Regions from separate parts of the Arthrobacter sp. K410C genome, predicted to be linked through region 1. Evidence: riboswitches for the same ligand, from Rfam matches in the RefSeq annotation. Region 1 holds a riboswitch; the other holds the start of a gene.
What was found. Region 1 has a riboswitch for glycine ahead of AC5RU7_RS20325 (amino acid permease). Riboswitches for the same ligand answer to the same signal wherever they lie in the genome.
Positions count from the first base shown of each region.

Region 2: another riboswitch for glycine. It lies ahead of gcvP (aminomethyl-transferring glycine dehydrogenase); the one in region 1 lies ahead of AC5RU7_RS20325 (amino acid permease).

Region 1 covers NZ_JBNHFJ010000029.1:5,007-8,411, forward strand. The annotation lists gene gcvP (aminomethyl-transferring glycine dehydrogenase) at 1-1,061, opposite strand, end outside; glycine riboswitch at 1,222-1,322, opposite strand; glycine riboswitch at 1,554-1,652, shown strand; glycine riboswitch at 1,654-1,751, shown strand; gene AC5RU7_RS20325 (amino acid permease) at 1,800-3,335, shown strand.
Region 2 covers NZ_JBNHFJ010000027.1:22,473-25,877, forward strand. The annotation lists gene AC5RU7_RS20125 (MFS transporter) at 1-263, opposite strand, end outside; gene AC5RU7_RS20130 (TetR/AcrR family transcriptional regulator) at 349-885, shown strand; glycine riboswitch at 978-1,074, shown strand; gene gcvP (aminomethyl-transferring glycine dehydrogenase) at 1,268-3,405, shown strand, end outside.

The DNA.
Region 1 (3,405 bases):
TCCGGTCCGTGGTAGACGGCGTAGAAGGAGGAGACGATGGCCAGCAGCGCCTGGGCGGTGCAGATGTTGGACGTGGCCTTCTCGCGGCGGATGTGCTGCTCGCGGGTCTGCAGGGCAAGGCGGTAGGCGGGGGCACCGGCGTCGTCCTTGGAGACGCCGACGATGCGGCCGGGAAGCGTGCGCTCCATCCCGGTCCGGACCGCCATGTAGGCAGCGTGCGGGCCGCCAAAGAACAACGGGACACCAAAACGCTGGGTGGAGCCAACGGCGATATCCGCGCCCTGCTCGCCGGGAGGGGTGATCAGGGTCAGGGCGAGCAGGTCGGCAGCGACGGTGACAAGCGCACCGCGTTCCTTGGCCGCTGTGATAACCGCGGACTGGTCCCACACCCGGCCGGACACGCCGGGCTGCTGGAGGACGATGCCGTTGATGGCGCCGTCGGGAAGCCCCTTGGAGAGATCCGCGACCTCCACGTCGAAGCCCAGGGCCTCGGCCCGCCCCTGCACGATGGCGATGGTCTGCGGTAGGCAATCGGAATCCAGGACCGTCTTGCCGTCCTTGGCGTCCTTGTTCTTGTTGGCCCGGCGCATCAGCAGGACGGCCTCGGCCACGGCCGTAGCTTCATCCAGAAGGGACGCGTTCGCCACCGGAAGGGCGGTCAGGTCCTGGACCATGGTCTGGAAGTTCAGCAGGGCTTCAAGCCGGCCCTGCGAAATCTCAGGCTGGTACGGGGTGTAAGCCGTGTACCAGGCCGGGGACTCCAGGATGTTGCGGCGGATCACCGGCGGCGTCACGGTGTCGTAATAGCCCTGGCCGATCATCTGGACCGCGGTCTTGTTCCTGGCCGCAAGCCTGCGCAGTTCGGCGAGGACCTCCACCTCGCTGAGGGCGTCCTCAAGCCGGAGCGCGTGCTCCTGGCGGATGGATCCCGGAACGGCAACGTCCACGAGCCCGTCCACGCTGTCGTAGCCGATGGCCTTGAGCATGGTGTCGACGTCGGCCTGGCGGCGCACGCCGATATGGCGGTCGGCGAAGGCCGATGGGTTGGATTGAATCGTCATGAGGAACTCCAGGTCTGGCCGGCCACGGATGGCACGGCATGGATGGGTTCCTCCCCGCTCTGTATTGGACCTGAGAGATTCCGAGGACACCTGCTCATGGCAGGGCACTCTTGCACCGTCGGTGAGTCCGGCAGGAAGCCGGGCTGCTTTCCAGAGTCGCCTCGCTGTGACGGTACATGGGCCTGAGAGATTCCTGGGGAGGATTTGCTCCTACGGCGCCTGTCCGGTGGTGGTCCGGGAGAGCTCTCCCGTCACAGCTCGAAAGGCTTATTCAAATGTGGGTGATTCGGCTCACAAGGTACACGGCCTTGCCTGCCCGTGGCAAATCGGCGCTTGCCACGCCCCCGGATTCCTGGTTGGGGGTTTGACAATGCTGCGTGACCGGAACCACACTGAACCTGACCGGCGCCGTGCCGGACCGGCTCCACCGATTCGGGGCGGCCTGCCGGCAGCGGTCCATGCGAAGCAACTTTTTCTAACTGAACATGCCTTTGACCTGTGGCGGGAGAGCCCTGCCAGGTACATCCAGCAGGCGCCGTAGGAGCAAACCCTCCCCAGGAAACTCTCAGGCCCATGTACCGCCGCGGAAAGGCAACTCTGGAAAGCAGCCGGGCAGGTCCCGGCTCACCGACGGTGCAAGCACGCCTTCACGGCTGCGGAAACTCTCAGGTCATGTACAGAGCGGGGAGGAACCGAATCTATGCAGCATCCGGTGCTGCTTGAACGATGGAGTTCCTCATGACGATTCATCCCCCCGCGTCCCCGGGCGGCCAGCCACCCCACGGCGCTTCCCCTTCCGGCAAGGCCGCACACAGCGAACCTCCCCACCTCGAACGCCAGCTCAGCAACCGGCACATCCAGCTCATCGCCATCGGCGGCGCAATCGGTACCGGCCTCTTCATGGGCTCCGGAAAGACCATCTCCGCCGCGGGCCCTTCCGTGATCTTCGTGTACATGGTCATCGGCTTCATGCTGTTCTTCGTTATGCGCGCCATGGGCGAACTGCTGCTCAGCAACCTGAACTACAAATCCTTCAGCGACTTCGCGGCCGACCTCCTGGGGCCGTGGGCAGGCTTCTTCACCGGTTGGACCTACTGGTTCTGCTGGGTGATCACCGGGATCGCGGACGTCATCGCCATCGCGGGCTACTCCCGGGAGCTCTGGCCGGCACTGCCGCTGTGGATCCCAGGGCTGGCCACCGTCGCCATCCTGCTCCTGCTGAACCTCGCCACAGTCAAGGCCTTCGGCGAAACCGAATTCTGGTTCGCCCTGATCAAGATCATCGCCATCGCCGCTCTGATCATCGTCGGCCTGTTCATGATCTTCACCGGCTTCCAGAGCGACGCCGGAACGGCCGGCTTCAGCAACCTGTGGAGCCACGGCGGCTTCTTCCCCAATGAATTCATGGGCTTCGTGGCCGGATTCCAGATCGCCGTCTTCGCCTTCGTGGGCATCGAGCTTGTGGGCACCACGGCGGCGGAAGCCAAGAACCCGGAGCGGAATCTGCCGAGGGCCATCAACGCCATCCCCGTCCGCGTCCTGCTGTTCTACGTCGGCGCGCTGATCATCCTGATGTCCGTCACCCCGTGGACCCAGTTCGCCGCCGGACACAGCCCGTTCATTGGCATGTTCTCCCTGGCCGGGCTGGGCGCCGCCGCCACCGTGGTCAATCTGGTGGTCCTGACCTCCGCCATGTCCTCCGCAAACTCCGGCATCTACTCCACCTCCCGGATGGTGTTCGGCCTGGCCCAGGAGGGGGATGCACCGGGCGTCTTCGCCCGGCTGTCGCCGAAGAAGGTACCCAGCAACGCGCTGTTCCTGTCGTGCGTGCTGCTGCTCTCCGGCGTCGTGCTCATGTACGCAGGCCAGGACGTCGGCAAGGCCTTCGAAATGGTCACCACCGTGTCCGCCGTGTGCTTCATCTTCGTCTGGTCCATGATCCTGGCCAGCTATCTGGCGTTCCGGCGCCGCCGCCCGCACCTGCATGCAGCCTCGAAGTTCAAGATGCCCGGCGGCGTTCCCGTTGTGTGGGCGGTCTTCGCGTTCTTCGCCTTCGTCCTCTGGGCGCTGACCACCCAGGCCGACACCCTCGCCGCCCTGCTGGCCACCCCCGCCTGGTTCGTGGTCCTGGGTGCGGCATGGGCAGTCCTGCGGCGCCGGCCCGCGCACCTCGCCCGGTTCGAGGTGTTCAAGGCCGAGCTGCGGGCAGACGAGGCTGCGGCCGGCGGAAGCACCGGCACCGGCCTGGCCGAGAAAGAGCAGGCAAGGAAGTGAGCGGACGCCGGCGGACCCCACCGGGCGGCGGCAGGCCAAGGCGCCGAAGTTAAGCATGCTTAGTGTTTAT
Region 2 (3,405 bases), on a different contig from region 1:
TCGCCGAGGCTGCCCATGGACACCAGCAGGCCGGCGAGCACCAGGGGGTAGGCGTCCACGATCCACAGGAGCTGGACGCCGGTGGGTTCCAGGGCGCGGGTGATGGCGGGCAGGGCAAAGGTGAGGGCGGTGTTGTCCACGGCAACCAGCAGGACCGGGAACATCAGTAAGCCCAGGGCGAGCCAGTCCCGCCACGGCGCCCGGACGGCCGGGCCGCCGACGGGGGCCGTCGGGGTCCTGGTGGTGGCAGCGGAAGTTGTCATGAAATAACTATACCGTCCAGACGGTACAGTTACGAAACTAGGCCGGGTTGGAGAGGCTGCCGCCGCAAAAGGCATGATTAGACGCATGCCCCGAAAGCCCGTAGCCCGTGAAGCGGTCCTTGACGCCTTTGAAGCCCTCCTGATTGAGGTGGGTGAGCGCGCGGCAACCCTGGATGCCGTTGCGGCGAAGGCCGGAGTGTCCAAAGGCGGGCTTCTGTACCACTTCCCCAACAAGGAAGCCCTGATCCAGGTGCTGCTGGACCGGCTTGACGGGCTGGCAGGAGCCGACGCCGATGCCATGGCAGCTGCCGGGGAAGGGGCTGCGGCCTACTTCATCCGGTCTTCCGTCTGGGCGGATACTCCGCTGGACCGGGCGATCGTCGCCGCAACCCGCCTGGCGGAGGTGGCGCACGAGGAAACGCGCCGCCGGTTCGCAGCGATCCAGCAGCGCTGGCTCGACGAGATCGCGGCCGACGTGGGCCCGGCGCTTGCCAAAGCAGTGCTGTACATGGGGGACGGGCTCTACTTCAACGCCATGCTGTCTGTGGGGCCGGTACCGCCGGGCGGCGCGGCCGCCGATGTGGACGAATTGCTGGCAGCCCTGGAGCGCCTACGGCGGTAGCCGGCCATTTGCCCCAGCCGCTGCGACGTAGGACAATTAAGCGCTGTGGGAGCCGCCGGCGGCTTCCCGCGACAATCCAAATAAATAGCCTTTGATCTGCGGCGGGAGAGTTCTGCCGAAAGTACAGCAGGCGCCGTAGGAGCAAACCCTCCCCAGGAATCTCACAGGCCCATGTACCGCCGCGGCGAGGCACCTCTGGAAAGCAGCAGGCAGTCCGCCTGGGTAACCCGTTGAGCGGGAGCCTTGGGCTGTTGTGTTCACCGACGGTGCAAGCGGGGCCACGCGCAAGCTGGCAACGCGGAAACTCTCAGGTCCAATACAGAGCGGGGAGGAACCCGAATCGCTGCGGCGTACCCTGCGCCGCCTGAATTATGGAGTTCCTGTGACTGCTTCCCCGGTTTCCGCCACCTTTGTTGACCGGCATATCGGCGCGCGCCGCCAGGCCGACGTTGACACCATGCTCAAGGCCGTCGGCTATGACAGCGTGGATGCGCTCGTGGACAAGGCGGTTCCCAAGGACATCCGGCAGGACACCCCGCTGACGCTGTCGCCGGCGTTGAGCGAGGTTGAAGCGCTCGCAGAACTGCGCAAGCTTGCCGCGAAGAACAAGACCGCGGTCCAGATGATCGGCCAGGGCTATTACGACACCGTGACGCCACCGGTGATCCGCCGCAACATCCTGGAATCCCCGGCCTGGTACACCGCCTACACCCCGTACCAGCCTGAGATTTCGCAGGGCCGGCTCGAAGCGCTGCTGAACTTCCAGACCATGGTCCAGGACCTGGTGGGGCTGCCCATTGCCAACGCCTCGCTGCTCGATGAAGCCACCGCGGTGGCCGAGGCAGTGCTCATGATGAGGCGCGCCAACAAGAACAAGGATGCCAAGGACGGCAAGACCGTCCTCGACGCCGACTGCATGCCGCAGACCATCGCCATCGTCAAGGGCCGTGCCGAGGCGCTGGGCTTCGACGTGGAGATAGCCGATCTTTCCGCAGGCCTGCCGGACGGTGCCATCAACGGCATTGTCCTCCAGCAGCCCGGCGCGTCCGGCCGGGTGTGGGACCAGTCCGGCGTGATCGCCGAGGCGAAGGAACGCGGCGCGCTGGTCACCGTCGCTGCCGACCTGCTCGCCCTGACCCTGATCACGCCTCCGGGCGAGCAGGGTGCGGATATCGCCGTTGGTTCCGCCCAGCGTTTTGGTGTCCCGCTGTTCTTCGGCGGCCCGCACGCGGCCTACATCGCCGTCCAAAAAGGCCTGGAGCGTTCCATGCCCGGCCGCCTTGTCGGTGTGTCCAAGGACGACGCCGGTGTCCCCGCCTACCGCCTGGCGCTGCAGACCCGCGAGCAGCACATCCGCCGCGAGAAGGCCACGTCCAACATCTGCACCGCGCAGGCACTGCTGGCGATCGTCGCGTCCATGTACGCCGTCTACCACGGCCCCGAGGGCCTGAAAGCGATTGCCCAGACCACCAACCGCCATGCCCGCACGCTGGCAGCTTCACTGAAAGCCGCGGGACTCGATGTCCTGCACACCTCCTTCTTCGACACCGTCACTGTCCGCGTACCGGGCAACGCGGCGGGCATCGTTGCCGCTGCGGAGGAGAAGGGCATCAACCTCCGCGGCATCGACGCCGACACCGTGGGCATCTCCGTGGACGAAACCACCACGACGGCGACCATCGCCGACGTCGTCTCCGTCTTCGGCGGGGAGGCAGTGGGATCAACGGGGTCATTCGCATTGGACCCCGCGGTTGAGCGCACCTCGGACTTCCTGCAGCATCCGGTGTTCAACACCCACCGGTCGGAGACCCAGCTGCTGCGCTACATCCGCAGGCTCTCTGACCGTGACCTGGCGCTGGACCGGACCATGATTCCGTTGGGCTCGTGCACCATGAAGCTGAACGCCACGGCCGAGATGGAGGCCATTTCGTGGCCGGAGTTCGCCTCGATCCACCCGTTCGCCCCGGATTCGCAGACCGAGGGCTGGCGTGAACTGATCTCAGGCCTGGAAGCGGACCTGGCCGAGATCACCGGTTATGACCAGGTGTCCATCCAGCCCAACGCCGGGTCCCAGGGCGAGCTCGCCGGCCTGCTGGCGATCCGCGGCTACCACCGCTCCCGCGGCGAGGGCCAGCGCAACATCTGCCTGATCCCGGCCTCGGCGCACGGCACCAACGCCGCGTCCGCGGTGCTCGCGGGGATGAAGGTCGTGGTGGTGGCCACCGCCGCCGACGGCACCATCGACCACGCCGATCTGTACGCGAAGATCGAGGCCCACAAGGACGCACTGTCGGCGATCATGATCACCTACCCGTCCACCCACGGCGTGTATGACGGGGATGTCCGTGAGGTCTGCGACGCGGTCCACGCCGCCGGCGGGCAGGTCTACATCGACGGCGCGAACCTCAACGCGCTGGTCGGTTTGGCGCAGCCGGGCAAGTTCGGCGGCGACGTCTCGCACCTGAACCTGCACAAGACCTTCTGCATCCCGCACGGCGGCGGCGGACCGGGCGTCGGACC